Regions from separate parts of the Streptomyces sp. BPTC-684 genome, predicted to be linked through region 4. Evidence: riboswitches for the same ligand, from Rfam matches in the RefSeq annotation. Region 4 holds a riboswitch; each other region holds the start of a gene.
What was found. Region 4 has a riboswitch for cobalamin ahead of QIY60_RS19810 (CbtB-domain containing protein). Riboswitches for the same ligand answer to the same signal wherever they lie in the genome.
Positions count from the first base shown of each region.

Region 1: another riboswitch for cobalamin. It lies ahead of metE (5-methyltetrahydropteroyltriglutamate--homocysteine S-methyltransferase); the one in region 4 lies ahead of QIY60_RS19810 (CbtB-domain containing protein).
Region 2: another riboswitch for cobalamin. It lies ahead of QIY60_RS07175 (ribonucleoside-diphosphate reductase subunit alpha); the one in region 4 lies ahead of QIY60_RS19810 (CbtB-domain containing protein).
Region 3: another riboswitch for cobalamin. It lies ahead of QIY60_RS22360 (cobalamin biosynthesis protein); the one in region 4 lies ahead of QIY60_RS19810 (CbtB-domain containing protein).

Region 1 is NZ_CP124863.1:688,269-692,470, reverse strand. It holds gene QIY60_RS03060 (bifunctional nitrate reductase/sulfite reductase flavoprotein subunit alpha) at 1-1,010, opposite strand, end outside; cobalamin riboswitch at 1,284-1,435, shown strand; gene metE (5-methyltetrahydropteroyltriglutamate--homocysteine S-methyltransferase) at 1,619-3,940, shown strand; gene QIY60_RS03050 (VOC family protein) at 4,001-4,202, opposite strand, start outside.
Region 2 is NZ_CP124863.1:1,628,506-1,632,707, forward strand. It holds gene QIY60_RS07165 (DUF3311 domain-containing protein) at 1-185, shown strand, start outside; partial or broken gene QIY60_RS07170 (sodium:solute symporter family protein) at 206-1,799, shown strand; cobalamin riboswitch at 2,013-2,154, shown strand; partial or broken gene QIY60_RS07175 (ribonucleoside-diphosphate reductase subunit alpha) at 2,190-4,202, shown strand, end outside.
Region 3 is NZ_CP124863.1:5,065,003-5,069,204, forward strand. It holds gene QIY60_RS22355 (cobyric acid synthase) at 1-1,027, opposite strand, end outside; gene QIY60_RS22360 (cobalamin biosynthesis protein) at 1,024-1,953, opposite strand; cobalamin riboswitch at 2,061-2,202, opposite strand; gene QIY60_RS22365 (hypothetical protein) at 2,313-2,537, opposite strand; gene QIY60_RS22370 (inorganic phosphate transporter) at 2,566-3,840, opposite strand; gene QIY60_RS22375 (class II aldolase/adducin family protein) at 4,051-4,202, shown strand, end outside.
Region 4 is NZ_CP124863.1:4,487,746-4,491,947, reverse strand. It holds partial or broken gene QIY60_RS19835 (VTT domain-containing protein) at 1-302, shown strand, start outside; partial or broken gene QIY60_RS19830 (DUF2277 domain-containing protein) at 362-591, opposite strand; gene QIY60_RS19825 (RNA-binding S4 domain-containing protein) at 642-1,067, shown strand; gene QIY60_RS19820 (hypothetical protein) at 1,184-1,465, shown strand; partial or broken gene QIY60_RS19815 (CbtA family protein) at 1,615-2,321, opposite strand; gene QIY60_RS19810 (CbtB-domain containing protein) at 2,340-2,525, opposite strand; cobalamin riboswitch at 2,598-2,755, opposite strand; partial or broken gene QIY60_RS19805 (histidine phosphatase family protein) at 2,823-3,407, shown strand; tRNA gene QIY60_RS19800 (tRNA-Val) at 3,431-3,502, opposite strand; partial or broken gene QIY60_RS19795 (hypothetical protein) at 3,796-4,202, shown strand, end outside.

The DNA.
Region 1 (4,202 bases), 3.8 Mb from region 4:
CTGCCGGGGCGGCAGATCGCGCCGGTCGCCAGATGCAGGTTGACCAGGGCGTTGGTGTTCCAGGTGCCGTGCGTGGACTGGTTGAGCCCCATGGTCCAGCAGCTCATCCACTCCCCGGCCGCGCCGATCCACTGCGCCGCCGCGCGGATGTCGTCCTCGGGGATCCCGGTGATCTCCGCGACCGAGGCGGGCGGGTAGTCGGCCAGGAACTCGCCCATCGCCTCCCAGCCCTCGGTGTGCTCCGCGATGAAGGCGGGGTCGGTGTGCCCGTTCTCCTGGAACAGGTGCAGCAGGCCGTTGAGCAGCGCGAGATCCGTGCCCGGCTTGATCTGCAGGAAGAGGTCGGCCTTGGCGGCGGTCGCGGTGCGGCGCGGGTCGACGACGATCAGCTTCGCCCCGGCCTTGACGCGCTCCATCATCCTCAGAAAGAGGATGGGATGGCAGTCGGCCATGTTGGAGCCGATGACCAGGAAGACGTCTGCCTTCTCGAAGTCCTGGTACGAGCCGGGCGGCCCGTCCGCGCCGAGCGACAGCTTGTAGCCGCTGCCCGCACTGGCCATGCACAGCCGGGAGTTGGACTCGATCTGGTTGGTGCCGATGAACCCCTTGGCCAGCTTGTTGGCCAGATACTGCGCCTCCAGGCTCATCTGACCGGACACGTACAGCGCGACGGCGTCCGGCCCGTGCTCGTCGACGAGCGCCCGCAGCCTGCCCGCCGTCTCGGCGATCATCGCGTCGACCCCGGCGGGCACCGGCTCGGCTCCGCGCTCACCCCGTACCAGCGCGGTGGACAGGCGTCCGGGAGCGGCCAGCATGTCGGCCGTCGTCGCCCCCTTGGTGCACAGCCGGCCGGAGTTGGCGGGGTGCGCCTTGTCGCCGGAGGCCTTGAGCACCGTGCGCCGGCCGTCCGGCCCCATGGCGATGTCGAGGACCATCCCGCAGCCCACACCGCAGTACGAGCAGACCGTGCGCACCTGTTCGGTGGCGGCCCGCGTGGCCTGTGCGGTCAACGGGTGTCCCCTCTCGTCTCGGCCGGGATCCCTTGGGCTCCGACCGTACGAAATGCCCGTTACTTCGATGTCACGTGCGGCGATCACGAGTGGTTACGTCGGCCACACTAATCGCGCCCCGATGCTGTGAGCACCTGTGTGCGACTGCGGCACGCCTCCGATGTCGGACATCACGGGGCGTGCACGTCCGGTGTGAGGGGGCGGTCCGGCCCCGTGTCTGGGTAGGGTGGCGCTCGCAGCTGGTTCGCCCTGCCCGCCAGGCAGGCGCGTCGCAAGAGGGAACCCGGTGGGAATCCGGGACTGCCCCGCAGCGGTGAGCGGGAACGACCGCCGTCATACGCACTGGGCCCGGCCGGGTCTGGGAAGCGACGGCCAGTAGGTGTCCGCCGGGAGACCGGCAGGCGTGCCCGCGAGTCCGAAGACCTGCCCGTTGCCCGTGCGCGACCGACCGCGCGCGGAGATCTTGGTGACCTCGTGGGCGGGTCGGCGGGACAAGAGGCGGTTCGAGCGCGGGCACCGTTCCGCGTAGGCCGCCCTGTCTGTCATCCCTTCGCGCCCACGACCCGTACCGGGGTCGATTTCGGGACATTCTCGCGAAGGAGAGTTTCGTGACCAGCAAGTCCGCAGCCGCGGCGGCACGGGCCACCGTGTACGGCTACCCCCGCCAGGGCCCCGACCGGGAACTCAAGAAGGCCGTCGAGGGCTACTGGAAGGGCCGCGTCGGCGCCGACGCCCTCCGTGACACCGCCCGCGACCTGCGCCGCGCCAACTGGCGCCGGCTCGCGGAGGCGGGCGTCGACGAGGTGCCCACCGGTGACTTCTCGTACTACGACCACGTCCTCGACACCAGCGTGATGGTGGGGGCGATCCCCGACCGGCACCGCGCCGCCGTCGAGACCGACACGCTGGACGGCTACTTCGCCATGGCCCGCGGCACCCAGGACGTGGCGCCGCTGGAGATGACCAAGTGGTTCGACACCAACTACCACTACCTGGTCCCCGAACTCGGCCCGGGCACCGTCTTCACCGCCGACTCCGGCAAGCAGGTCGCCGAGCTCACCGAGGCGCTGGCGCTCGGCCTCGCGGCCCGGCCCGTCCTGGTCGGACCGGTCACCTACCTCCTCCTGGCCAAGCCCGCCCCCGGCGTCGACGCCGACTTCGAGCCGCTGGCCCTGCTGGAGCGGCTGCTGCCCGTGTACGCCGAGGTGCTCGCCGATCTGCGGGCGGCCGGCGCCCAGTGGGTGCAGCTCGACGAGCCCGCCCTCGTCCAGGACCGCACCCCCGCCGAACTGGACGCCGCCGCCCGCGCCTACCAAGCGCTCGGCGGCCTCACCGACCGCCCCAAGCTGCTGGTCGCCTCCTACTTCGACCGCCTCGGCGAGGCCCTGCCCGTCCTCGCCAAGGCGCCCGTGGAAGGCCTCGGCCTGGACTTCACGGGACCGGCCGCCGCCAACCTCGACGGCCTCGCGGCCGTCGGCGGGCTGCCCGGCAAGCGGCTGGTCGCGGGCGTCGTCGACGGCCGCAACATCTGGATCAACGACTACGAGAAGTCCCTCGCCACCCTCGGCACGCTCCTCGGCCTCGCCGGCACCGTCGACGTGGCACCGTCCTGCTCACTGCTGCACGTCCCGCTCGACGCGACGGCCGAACGCGACATCGACCCGCAGATCGCCCGCTGGCTCGCCTTCGCCCACCAGAAGACCGCCGAGACCGTGACGCTGGCCCGCGGCCTCACCAGCGGCACCGGCGCCATCGCCGCCGAACTCGCCGCCAACCGCGCCGACCTGGCCTCGCGCGCCGGCTCCGCCCTCACCCACGACCCGGCGGTACGCGCGCGTACGTCGACGGTCACCGAGGCGGACGGCCGCCGCTCCCAGCCGTACGGCGAACGCGCACCGGCCCAGCGCGCCCGCCTGCGACTGCCTCTGCTGCCCACGACCACCATCGGGTCGTTCCCGCAGACCACCGAGGTGCGCTCCGCCCGCGCCGACCTGCGCGCCGGACGCGTCGACACCGCGGGCTACGAGGAGCGCATCAAGGCCGAGATCCGCGAGGTCGTCGCCTTCCAGGAGAAGGCGGGCATCGACGTCCTCGTCCACGGCGAGGCCGAACGCAACGACATGGTGCAGTACTTCGCCGAGCAGCTGACCGGCTACCTCGCCACCCAGCACGGCTGGGTCCAGTCGTACGGCACGCGCTACGTCCGCCCGCCGGTCCTGGCCGGCGACATCTCCCGGCCGAAGCCGATGACGGTGCGCTGGACCGCCTACGCCCAGTCGCTCACCGACCGCCCCGTCAAGGGCATGCTCACCGGACCGGTCACCATGCTGGCCTGGTCGTTCGTCCGCGACGACCAGCCGCTCGCCGAGACCGCCCGCCAGGTGGCGCTCGCCCTGCGCGACGAGGTCGACGACCTGGAAACGGCGGGCACTTCGGTCATCCAGGTCGACGAGCCCGCCCTGCGCGAGACGCTGCCGCTGCGCGCCGCGGACCGCGCGGCCTATCTGGACTGGGCCACGGAATCGTTCCGCCTGACCACCGCGGGCGTACGTCCCGACACCCAGATCCACACCCACATGTGCTACGCCGAGTTCGGTGACATCCTCCAGGCCATCGACGACCTCGACGCCGACGTCATCAGCCTGGAGGCGGCCCGCTCGCACATGCGGGTGGCCGACGAGCTCGCCGCCGCGGGCTATCCGCGCGAGGTGGGGCCTGGTGTCTACGACATCCACTCGCCGCGCGTACCGAGCGCCGAGGAGGCGGCCGCACTGCTGCGCAAGGGGCTTGCGGCCATCGCGCCGGAACGGCTCTGGGTCAACCCCGACTGCGGGCTGAAGACCCGCGGCTGGACCGAGACGAGGCAGTCCCTGGAGAACCTCGTCGAGGCCGCCCGGACGATCAGGACGCAGGTGCGGCAGGGGGCTTGACACGGCCGGGGTGTTCGGGCACGCGCGCGTGCCCGAACACCCCGGGACCCATCCGGCCCGCTACACGTCGGCCATCTGCGGCATCTCGCCCTGTGTCGTCTGCAGGTCGATCACCGAGAACGACGCGCCCTGCGGATCGCTGAGCGCCGCGAACCGGCCGAAGGGCGTGTCCATCGGCCCGAACCGCCGCACCCCGCCCCGCTTGACCGCCTTCGCCACCGCGTCGTCGCAGTTGTCGACCGCGAAGTACACGTTCACGTAC
Region 2 (4,202 bases), 2.9 Mb from region 4:
TCGCGCCCTTCGTGGCGATGCTCTGGGTCGGTTCGTACGCGAAGGCCGACCCGGCCCTCGCCGGGATCCCGTTCTTCTACTGGTACCAGATGCTGTGGGTGGTCATCTCGACTGCGCTCACGATGCTCGCGTACAAGCTGTGGCAGCACGACCAGCAGGGCCGCAAGGCGGGTGAGGGCAAGTGACTCTCGCAGCCAACGACGGGGTGAACGGCGTCGCGCTCGGCGTCTTCATCTTCTTCTTCCTGGCCGTCACGGTCATCGGCTTCATGGCCGCCCGCTGGCGCCGCGCCGAGAACGAGCAGAGCCTCGACGAATGGGGGCTCGGCGGCCGCTCGTTCGGCACCTGGGTCACCTGGTTCCTGCTGGGCGGCGACCTCTACACGGCGTACACGTTCGTCGCGGTTCCGGCGGCGGTGTACGCGGCGGGCGCGGCCGGGTTCTTCGCCGTGCCGTACACGATCCTCGTCTATCCGCTGATCTTCACGTTCCTGCCCCGGCTCTGGTCGGTCTCGCACAAGCACGGCTATGTGACGACGTCCGACTTCGTGCGCGCCGGTTCGGCTCCAAGGGCCTCTCGCTCGCGGTCGCGGTCACCGGCATCCTCGCCACGATGCCGTACATCGCGCTCCAGCTGGTCGGCATCCAGGCGGTGCTCGACGTGATGGGCATCGGCGGGTCGGGCAACTGGTTCGCCAAGGACCTGCCGCTGCTGATCGCGTTCGCGGTGCTCGCCGCGTACACGTACTCGTCGGGTCTGCGCGCCCCCGCGCTGATCGCGTTCGTGAAGGACACGCTGATCTACATCGTCATCCTGGTGGCGATCATCTACATCCCGATCAAGCTGGGCGGCTTCGACGACATCTTCGCGGCGGCCCGGCACAAGTTCGAGACGCCCAACGCGCCCGGGAAGCCCACGGGCGCGCTCGTGCCCCCGAGGCCGGGCAGTGGACGTACGCCACGCTCGCCCTCGGCTCGGCGCTCGCGCTCTTCATGTACCCGCACTCGATCACGGCGACCCTCTCCTCCCGCAGCCGCAACGTCATCCGCCGCAACACCACGATCCTGCCGCTGTACTCGCTGATGCTGGGCCTGCTCGCGCTGCTCGGCTTCATGGCGATCGCGGCCGGGGTCAAGGTCAAGAACGGCCAGCTGGCGATCCCGCAGCTGTTCGAGGACATGTTCCCGGACTGGTTCGCGGGCGTGGCGTTCGCCGCCATCGGCATCGGCGCGCTCGTCCCGGCGGCGATCATGTCGATCGCGGCCGCGAACCTCTTCACCCGCAACATCTACAAGGACTTCCTCAAGCCGAACGCCACGCCGGCGCAGGAGACCAAGGTCTCCAAGCTGGTCTCGCTCCTGGTGAAGGTGGGCGCGCTGGTCTTCGTCCTGACGATGGACAAGACGGTCGTGATCAACTTCCAGCTGCTCGGCGGCATCTGGATCCTGCAGACCTTCCCGGCCCTGGTGGGCGGTCTGTTCACCCGCTGGTTCCACCGCTGGGCGCTGCTCGCGGGCTGGGCGGTGGGCATGGCGTACGGCACGCTCGCCGCGTACGGGGTCGCCTCGCCCACCCAGAAGCACTTCGGCGGCAGCTCCAAGGAGATCCCCGGCATCGGTGAGATCGGCTACATCGGCCTCACCGCGTTCCTCCTGAACGTCGCCACCACCGTCGTCCTCACGGTCGTCCTGCGAGCCGTGAAGGCCCTCGACGGCGTCGACGAGACGTCCCCGGAGGACTACACGGCGGACGCGGGCGACCCGGGCGTACAGACGAAACTCCCGGCGGCGACACACTGACGCAAGCCGCAGAAAAACCGGCCGCCGGTGAAACCCGGCGGCCCGTTCCTGGGGAATGCCCACGACCGCCAGAAGGTTCGGTCTACGGCGCTCCCAACCCCCTTGAGGGCGCGGGGGTGTGACATGTGCGGCTCCGCCGCGTGGGCGCGACCAGCCCAAGACGGCCCGCAGTCAACCGACTACCCAGCAACACAACATGTGGGGGCACCACACAGCCCGGCACAAGATGTATGCTCGTGCTCGCTGTCGCCGCAGGGGAATCCGGTGCAAATCCGGAACTGTCCCGCAACGGTGTACTCGTACGCATTTGCGTACCTGGTCAGTCCGAGGACCTGCCGACAGCGCGCCCTGGCCGTCCGGCCCGGGTGCCAGACGTCCAGGCCTCGCGGAATGGGCAGTGGACGCGGCGTACCCCCGAGGGGGTGTGTCCGTGTGCCCGCACCTCCCCAAGGCCCCGTGCCGAGCGAGTGCCCCCACGTGACCATCGCCCCTGCGGATCCCGCCTCAGCGATCGCCGAAGAGCCGGCCGATGCCCCCGGGACCGCCCTGCTGCGGACCCTGACCGACCTCACCGCCGATCTGCCGGACACCGACCCCGGCCGTGTCGCCGCCGCCGCGCTGCGCGGCCGCAACGCGCGCTCGGACGAGGCGGAGCTGCGTGGGCTCGCCACCGAGGTCGCCGCCGGTCTGATCTCCGAGGACCCGGCGTACTCCCGCCTCGCCGCCCGGCTGCTGACGCTCACGATCGCCGAGGAGGCCGCGACCCAGGGCTCGGTCTCGTTCTCCGAGTCGGTCGAGGTCGGCCACCGCGAGGGCCTGATCGCGGACCGCACCGCCGACTTCGTACGGCTGCACGCGGCCCGCCTGGACGCGCTGGTGGCGGACTCCCTCGCGGACGGCGCCGACGACCGCTTCGGCTACTTCGGCCTGCGCACGCTCTACTCGCGCTACCTGCTGCGGCACCCGATCACCCGCATGGTCATCGAGACCCCGCAGCACTTCATGCTCCGGGTCGCGGCGGGCCTGGCCGAGGACGACTCGGTGCGCGCGCTCGACGAGGTCGCCTCGCTGTACGGCCTGATGAGCCGCCTCGACTACCTGCCGTCCTCCCCCACGCTCTTCAACTCCGGCACCCGCCACCCGCAGATGTCCAGCTGCTACCTGCTGGACTCGCCGCTGGACGAGCTGGACTCGATCTACGACCGCTACCACCAGGTGGCCCGCCTGTCGAAGCACGCGGGCGGCATCGGCCTCTCGTACTCCCGCATCCGCTCGCGCGGCTCGCTCATCCGGGGCACCAACGGCCACTCCAACGGCATCGTCCCGTTCCTGAAGACGCTGGACGCCTCGGTCGCGGCCGTCAACCAGGGCGGGCGGCGCAAGGGCGCGGCGGCGGTCTACCTGGAGACCTGGCACTCCGACATCGAGGAGTTCCTGGAGCTGCGCGACAACACCGGTGAGGACGCCCGGCGTACGCACAACCTGAACCTGGCGCACTGGATCCTGGACGAGTTCATGCGCCGCGTGGACGCGGACGGCACCTGGTCGCTGTTCTCCCCGCCGACGTGCCCGAGCTGGTCGACCTGTGGGGCGACGAGTTCGACGCCGCCTACCGCAAGGCCGAGGCGGCCGGTCTCGCCCAGAAGACCATCCCGGCCCGGGACCTGTACGGCCGGATGATGCGCACCCTGGCGCAGACCGGCAACGGCTGGATGACCTTCAAGGACGCCTCCAACCGCACCGCCAACCAGACGGCGGAGCCGGGCCACACGGTCCACTCCTCCAACCTCTGCACCGAGATCCTCGAGGTCACGGACGACGGCGAGACGGCCGTCTGCAACCTCGGCTCGGTCAACCTCGGCGCCTTCGTCCTCGCCTCCGGCGAGATCGACTGGAAGCGCCTGGACGAGACCGTCCGTACGGCCGTGACCTTCCTGGACCGGGTCGTCGACATCAACTTCTACCCGACCGAGCAGGCCGGCCGCTCCAACGCCAAGTGGCGTCCGGTGGGCCTGGGCGCGATGGGCCTCCAGGACGTCTTCTTCAAGCTGCGCCTGCCCTTCGACTCCCCGAGGCGAAGGCGCTCTCCACCAAGCTCGCCGAGCGCATCATGCTCACGGCGTACGAGGCGTCCCGCGACCTCGCCGAGCGCTCGGGCCCGCTGCCCGCGTGGGACAAGACCCGTGCCGCGCGCGGCGTGCTGCACCCCGACCACTACGACGTCGAGCTGAACTGGCCGGAGCGCTGGGCGGCGCTGCGCGAGCGGATCGCCTCGGTGGGCATGCGCAACTCGCTGCTGCTCGCGATCGCCCCGACCGCGACCATCGCGTCCATCGCCGGTGTCTACGAGTGCATCGAGCCGCAGGTCTCCAACCTGTTCAAGCGCGAGACGCTGTCGGGTGA
Region 3 (4,202 bases), 580 kb from region 4:
CGCCGCAGATCCCCAGCACCGGACGCCCCTCGGCCGCCCTGCGCGCCAGCTCCCGCGCCAGCCCCCGTTCCCTCAGCCATTCCAACGCCCGGACCGTGCCCCGGGTTCCCGGCACGACGACCAGATCCGCGTCGGCCAGCTCCTCGGGCCGGTCCACGAACCGTACGATCACGCCCGGTTCGGCGGCGAGGGCGTCCACGTCCGTGAAGTTGGACATCAGCGGGACGGCGCAGACCGCGACCCGCAGCACGTCCTCGCCCACCGGCGGCGCCACCACGGACTCGCGCACGGCGCCGCGCAGGGAGACCCGCAGGCCGTCCTCCTCGTCGATGCCGAGGCCGTGCGCGAACGGCAGGATCCCGTACGTGTGGCGCCCGGTGAGCCCGCGCAGCATGTCGATGCCCGGTTCGAGGAGCGAGACGTCGCCCCGGAACTTGTTGACGATGTACCCGGCGACCAGCGCCTGGTCCTCGGGGCTCAGCAGCGCCGTCGTACCGAAGAACGAGGCGAACACCCCGCCCCGGTCGATGTCGCCGACCACCACCACCGGAAGCTTCGCGGCGCGCGCGATGCCCATGTTGACGATGTCGGTACGCCGCAGGTTGATCTCGGCCGGACTGCCCGCCCCCTCGCAGATCACGGCGTCATATGTGCCCCGCAGCCGCTCCAGACAGTCCACGACGGTGCCGAGAAGGGCCTCCTGGCGCCCGCCGTGGTAGCCGCTGGCGCTCAGTTCGCCCACCGGCCTGCCCATCAGTACGACCTGGCTCGACCGGTCGCTCCCCGGCTTGAGCAGCACGGGGTTCATCAGCGCGGACGGCTCGACGCGCGCCGCCTGCGCCTGCATCGCCTGCGCCCGCCCGATCTCGGCGCCCTCGCGCGTGACGAACGAGTTGAGGGACATGTTCTGCCCCTTGAACGGCGCGACCTTCACGCCCTGGCGCACCAGCCACCGGCAGATCCCGGCGGTGACGACGCTCTTCCCGGCATCCGACGTGGTGCCCGCGACCAGCAGTCCGCCGCTCATGTACGTACCTTCCTCACCGCGATCGCCGCGCCCAGCGCCAGCCAGCCCACCCGGCGCGACAGCCGCACCGCCCGCTCGATGTCCGGGACCTCCACCGCCCGGCCGCCCCCGTTCAGGACGGGCCGGTGCTCGACGCGGCCGCCGTACGAGAGGGTGCCGCCGAGCCGTACGCCCAGCGCGCCCGCGAACGACGCCTCCACCGGACCCGCGTTGGGGCTCGGGTGCTTGCGGGCGTCGTCGCGCCACGCGCGCGTGGCGGCGCGCGGATCGCCTCCGGCGGCCACCGCGAGTGCGGCGGTGAGCCGGGCGCCCGGCCAGCCCGCCACGTCGTCCAGGCGCGCCGAGGCCCACCCGTACCGCAGATGGCGCGGCGAGCGGTGGCCGACCATCGCGTCCAGCGTGTTGACCGCACGGAACGCGACCAGTCCCGGCACTCCCGCGAGCGCCCCCCACACCAGCGCGCCGACCACGGCGTCGGAGGTGTTCTCGGCGACGGACTCGACGACCGCGCGCGCGATGCCGGGCGCGTCCAGGGACTGCGGGTCGCGCCCGCACAGGTGCGGCAGGCGCGCGCGGGCCGCCTCGACGTCCCCGGCAGCGAGGGCGGCGCCGATCGCCCGGGCCTCCCGGCCCAGCGAAGTGCCGCCCACGACGGCCCAGGTGGCGGCCGCGGTCAGGGCGACGGACGCGGCGGGACGCTCGCGTACCGCGCGCGTGGCGAGCAGTGCGGCGCCCGCGGCGCCTCCGGCGCACACGGCGGTGTGCAGCGCGCCCCAGCCCCGGTGGTCGCGCCACAGCGCGCGCTCCACGGCGGCCGCGGCACGGCCGAACGCGGCGACCGGGTGCCCGCGGCGGGGGTCGCCGAGGAGGAGGTCGCCGAGGAGACCGGCGGTGGCGCCGTACGCGAAAGTGCGATCGGCACGCATGGGATCAGCCCGCCGCAACGCCGTGAAGGGCTCTGGTACTTCCGGGGGGTGCCGGCAACAGGCAGGCGCGCATGGCGGTATGTCCTCACTCAGGGTGTCCGCGCCCTGGTACGACGTCGACCGGCGGTGAGAGTTCCTGGCTCACGGGGATGATTCCCCGATGACAGTGGCGGGACCGCGCCGGATTCGCACCGGCTTCCTCTTCTGCCGCCGTAATGGCTCGGGCAGTCCACCACGCCCGGGAACGCCCGTCAACTCGCTGCTGACCTGCGACGGGAGAGTGTGCCCAGGCACACAGAGAACCGCCCTCCGGCGGGGCCGGAGGGCGGTTCTGGGGTGGGTGCGGTACTGCTCGCGCGCTACTTGCCGACGATCAGATTGATGCCGTACGCGACGGCCGCCGCGCAGAGCGCGAAGCAGAGGTAGGCGGTGGTGCGGGCCACGACGACGTTGCCCTTGCCGGCCGCGGCCGACTGCTGCTTGCTGAGGCCGACGATCCCGACGGTGAACAGGCCCACCAGGCCGACGGTGACGATGAGGCTGACACCGAAGACGGTGCCGAGAGCTGCCCAGTCGATGTGCATGACGATTCCTTCGGTGTGCGCGGCCGGGTCAGACGGTGGCCGGGCGGGCCGGGTCGGCGGGGGCCACCGGGGCCGGCGCCGGGATGGTGGCCGTCAGATCGGCGGCCACGGCGGCGACGGTGGGCGGCGGGGTGACGGCGGCGATCGCGGTGGTCACGACGCCCGCGGGCTCGGCCGGGGACTCGGCCGGGGCGGCGGTGGCGGTGACGTCGTTGTGGTCGACCGGCTCGCGGCGCGACAGCTTCCAGATGAAGCCGGAGCCCGCGATCAGCAGGATCGCCACGAGGACGACGCCCCAGGTGCCCTGGCCGGTCAGGAACTCGGCGCCGGCGCCGACCAGACCCGCGGCGGGCAGGGTCAGGCCCCAGGCGATGAACATGCGGGTCGCGGTGGACCAGCGGACCACACCGCCCTTGCGGCCGAGGCCGGCGCCCATGACGGAGCCGGAGCAGACCTGGGTGGTGGAGAGCGAGAAGCCGAGGTGCGAGGAGGCCAGGATGACGGTCGCGGCACCGGACTGGGCGGCGAAGCCCTGCGGCGGCGCCAGCTCGGTCAGGCCCTTGCCCATGGTGCGGATGATGCGCCAGCCGCCGAGGTAGGTGCCCATGGCGATGGCCATGCCGGCCGAGACGATGACCCACATCGGAGGGTTGGCGCCCGGGTGCAGCACACCGCCGGTGACCAGGGCGAGCGTGATGATGCCCATGGTCTTCTGCGCGTCGTTGGTGCCGTGGGCGAGCGAGACGAGACCGGCGGAGGCGATCTGCCCGGCCCGGTAGCCCTTGGCGGTGGCCTTCTCGGCAGCCGGGTCGACGTTTCGGTTGATCCGGTACGTCAGACGCGTGGCCAGCATCGAGGCGACGCCCGCGACGATCGGGGCGGCGACGGCGGGGAGCAGCACCTTGGTGACGACGGTCGAGCCGTTCACCGAGGACCAGCCGGCCGACATCACGGCCGCGCCGATCAGACCGCCGAACAGCGCGTGGGACGAGCTGGACGGCAGGCCGAGCAGCCAGGTCACCAGGTTCCAGAGGATGGCGCCGACGAGCGCCGCGAAGATGACCTCTGTTCTGATGCCCTTTTCGTTGATGATCCCGCCGGAGATCGTCTTGGCGACCTCCACCGACAGGAACGCGCCGACCAGGTTGAGCGCGGCGGACATGGCGACCGCGGCTTTGGGCTTCAGGGCGCCGGTCGAGATGGTCGTGGCCATCGCGTTGGCGGTGTCATGGAAACCGTTCGTGAAATCGAACACTAGAGCTGTCACGACCACAATGGCGAGCAGCAGCGTGATGTGTTCCATTTACCCAGGCAATCGTTCGACGTCAGTGGCTGGACGAACGTAAGTAACCTGGATGAACGGAAGGTGAACTGGGTCGGGCGTCACGGTGTATCTGACCGGTTTCTGGTGCGGTCAGGCCCTGACGAACCCCTATATACCGGCCATAGAGCCCATTGAAGAGATTCTGCTCACTCCGCCGCCCTCGGCGCGGAGCCTGCGAGGATCACTTTCATGGGAGAGCCGAACGACTCAGCGGCGATCGCCGCGGCCTGGGCCGAGCTGACCGCCACCGCGCGCCGCACCGCCGAGGAAGGCCTGGTCGTGGGCACCTCGGGCAACGTCTCCGTACGCGTCGGGGACCTGGTCCTCGTCACCCCCACCGG
Region 4 (4,202 bases):
ACAGGAACGTCTCGGCGCCGCGCTGAGCCGGGGCGGCGGCGCGCTCGTCGTCATCGCCCGGTTCGCCCCGGCGGGCCGGTCCGTCGTCTCGCTCGGCGCGGGTGCGGCGCACCGCACCCCAAGGAGTTCCTGCCGTGGTCCGCCCTCGCCGGGGTGGTCTGGGCGGGCTACAGCGTCGGCCTCGGCTACTTCGGCGGGCGCTGGCTCGGCGCGACCTGGCTCGGCACGGGCATCTCCGTCCTCGCCCTGTTCGCGGCGGGCTCCTCGCCGCCTACGTCATGCGCCGCCCGGCCCAGGCCGCGGCGGCCGGCCCCGGCCTGACGCACGGACCGCGCCGCCCGCGCCCTGCGGACGGGTGCGGCTACGCCGGTGTCCTGACCGGCACTCCCCGTATCTCCAGGCCTTCGAGCAGCTCGGCCGTGGCCCGCGCTATCTCGTCCACCGCCCGGTCGAAGACCTCACGGTTGTGCGCGGCGGGCGCCCGGAAGCCGGACACCTTGCGCACGTACTGGAGAGCCGCCGCGCGGGTCTCCTCGTCGATGGCCTCCTCGGGGAGGGCCGGCGGCCGAGCGTCTTGATGCTTCTGCACATGCCTCAAGTGTGACGGGTACCACTGACAACGGCCTCGGTAGAGTCGGGGCATGGCGGCAGCGGACGAGGCGAAGGCACAGGGGCCCAGGGGGCCGACGGCACCGGCAGGGCCCTCGGGGCCCGTGCGGCTCGACAGCTGGATCTGGTCCGTACGGCTCACCAAGACGCGTTCCATGGCGGCGACGGCGTGCCGCGCCGGACACGTCCAGCTCAACGGCGAGCGCGTCAAACCCGCGCACACCGTGAAGGTGGGCGACGAGGTGCGGCTGCGCCTGGAGGGGCGGGAGCGGATCGTCATCGTCGCGAAAGTCATCCGCAAGCGGGTGGGCGCGGCGATCGCCGCCGAGACCTATGTCGACAACAGCCCGCCGCCGCCCGCCCGCTCGGACGTGCTCGCGGCCGGGGTGCGCGACCGGGGCATGGGCCGGCCGACCAAGCGGGACCGCCGGGAGATGGAACGGCTGCGCGGACTGTAGGGGCTTGCGAGGCGTTGGCCGGTATGCAACTCGGAGGCCAACTCCCGCTGTACCGGAGTAACTTGGAGGGCCGGGGGCCAGGGGAGCCCCCGGAACCGTCCCTAGAGGAACACGCCATGATCCTGTTACTGCTCGTCCTGGCGCTGGTCCTGTACGGCTTCGGCTTCAGTCTCGGCGGCATAGTGTTCTGCGTCGCCGTGGTGGCCGTACTCTTCAGCGCCCCACGCCGTGGCCGCTCCACGGCACCGTCCGGCGGCTCGTCCGGAGCCGGCGGAGCCGGCCGTGGCACGGACACGGACTACCAGGCCTACCGCGCCCGCCGGGACCGGATGGACCGGTGGGAGCAGCGCTACCGCAGGGAGCGGCAGAGCCGTCTGTTCTCCCTGCGCCGCCCCTGACCGATCGAGCGCCACCGAAACAGCGCACCGAGCACGACCCACGCACGAGGGCCCCGGACCGACTTCGGTCCGGGGCCCTCGCGTGCTGCCGCCGTCGGTGGGCGGCCGCGGCGCTGTCGACGCCCACACCCGGGCCTCGGCCGCGGCGACTAGGGCACCAGGAGCCGTTCGGCGAGGTAGCCGAAGACCAGCCCGAAGCCGGCCCACAGCGTGACCTGGATGGCGAGGGCGGCCGGGCGGAACTTCCAGAGCAGCATCGCCGGGAAGTCCTTCGGCAACTCGTTGACGGCGGGCAGGAACGCGTACGCGAGCCCGACCGCGACCAGGAAGGCGGCGAGGCGGCGACGGTCGCGTTCCAGTTGCCGAGGCGGGGCGCGAGCCGCTTGCCGAGGATCACCGCGGCGACGGCGAGCAGCACGCTCAGCGCGATCATCAGGAAGTACAGGGCGGTGCGTTTGCCGATCGTGTCGGGGTCACCGACGGACGGCGGGTTCGCCGGGTACTTCAGGAACAGGACGACGTAGACGGTCAGGAGCGCGCCGAGCGAGACGAGCGCCGCCGTGGCGCGCGGCCCGAACCGGCCGATCCGGCCGAGCGCGACGCAGAACGCGAGCGCCGCGATGCCGCCGATGGCCACGCCGAACACGAGCACACCGGTGGCGAGGCCGCCGGTGGACTGCAGGGTGCGGCTGAACACCTCTTCGCCGTGTTCGTGCGCGTGCGCGTCCTCGAAGTCGATGGCCGCGTCCACCCGGGGCTCGCCCAGGACGTACGCCACGACGAGTGCCAGGAGGCCCGCGGCGAGGCCGGCGAGCATGCCCCGCACCAGCAGGGCTCTGACGGACAGGGAGTTCACGAGTCGGTACCCCTGGTCTCAGTGGCAGGGGAAGCCGAGCAGGTGGCGTCCGTCGTGGACCCACTCGTGGACGTCCTCGCCGGACAGGAGGCTGGTCGCGCCCTGCTCGGCGCCGACGAAGTACAGCAGGACGAGCATGAGGATGCCGAAGAAGAGCGCCCAGGGAGCGATCGCCTTGAGCGATATGGGAGTGATGGCCGGCATTGCTTCTGCGCTGGGCGCAGGGGCGGCGGAGATAGCCACGGCAGAACCTCCTGGGGAACACGCGTCCCGGTCATTGGTGCCTTTGTCGACGGTGGTGGGTCTGACTTCCCCGTCTTCGCTCCCTGTTGAGGGCGCTCGCCGGGTTCACAGTGGCGCGACCGTGCCGGAATCTCACCGGGCTTCCTTCACACCGTCTTTATGTCGACGAGACCGTACCGCGTGAGGGACCGCGCCGCTACGGCGTGCGGGTGCACAACCCCGCGCGAAGTGCGCGAACGGCCGTGCTCTGCTTGGCCCATGACCGTACGCGTGATGTTGATCTCACCCCCGGCCGACCGCTACGCGCGCGAGGCGAGAGTCGGCGACGACGCGACCGCCCGGACGAGGACGCGGTCCGCAGGGTCAAGGACGCGGCGGCGGCGCTTCCGGTACCGGCCCGCCGTCTGAAACCGCCCTCCTCGCTCTACGAGTTGGCGGACAGCCTGCCCACGTGCGACGAACCGGCCCTGGCCGACTGGGATCTGGGCCGGTGGCGGGGGCGGCGCCTGGACGAGCTGAGCACGGCGGATCCCTCGGGGGTACGGGCGTGGCTCACCGATCCCGGGGCGGCGCCGCACGGCGGGGAGAGCCTGCTCGCGCTCGTCGCGCGTGGGCGCGTGGCTGGACACGCTGCCCGCGGTGGGCGGCCGGATCCTCGCGGTCGCCTCCCCGGCGGTGGTCCGCGCGGCCGTGACCCACGCCCTGGCCCTGCCGCCCGCGTCCTTCTGGCGCCTGGACGTGGCCCCGCTGACCCTGACGGAACTCTCGGGCCGCGCGGGCCGCTGGAACCTGCGGTGCGGGCGCCCGGCGGAGGGGCGCGGTCGGACGAAGGCCCCCACCTGATCGGCGGGGGCCTTCACCACGTGTGGGCATGGACGGTTTCGAACCGCCGACATCTGCTTTGTAAGAGCAGCGCTCTACCCCTGAGCTACACGCCCGTGGCACATCCGTGGATGAGGGAACAGCGTACATGGCCCCCGGGGCAGGGCTGCAAACCCGTTCGCGGCGGCGGGCCGGGCGGGTCAGGTCGGCGGGGCGGTGCGAACTAATCGGCCGGTGTGTTCGTCACTACCTGGTGGGAGAATGAACCGGCAGGCGGACACGGCACGGGAGAGGATGTGACGGCGACACACGCGCGGCCGTACAGCAGAGCGGGTGCCATCGTCCCCGGTGTCGGAGTGCGGGCGGCCGGGGGCGGCGGGCCCTCGCGGACGCGCTCGCGCTCGTCGCGCTGCCGCTGGTGCTCGGGGCCGCGCTGCTGCCCGGGGCGTTCGCCGGAGGCGGGACGCGGCGCTGGTTCGGCGGGCGCGGCGAGAGCGTGCGGGCCGACGCGCAGGCGGCCAAGGACGCGGCGCCGCCGCCTTCTACGAGCTGGACACCGCCCAGCGGGACCTGCGGATCTCCATCGAGACGATCACCGCCGTGGACAGCTCGCCGCGCGCCGCAAGGCCGTGGACGACTTCGCGGCGCTCGGCCGGCGGATCGACGAGGTCAGCAACGACTACATCACCGCGGTCGACGCGCACGACCTGGACCGCGACGACCTGGACGCCTCGGTGGCCTCGCGGGCCCGGGGCGAGCTGACCAAGGCCAAGGACGACCTCGTACGGGTCAAGGGCGAGCTCGACCGGTTGAGCA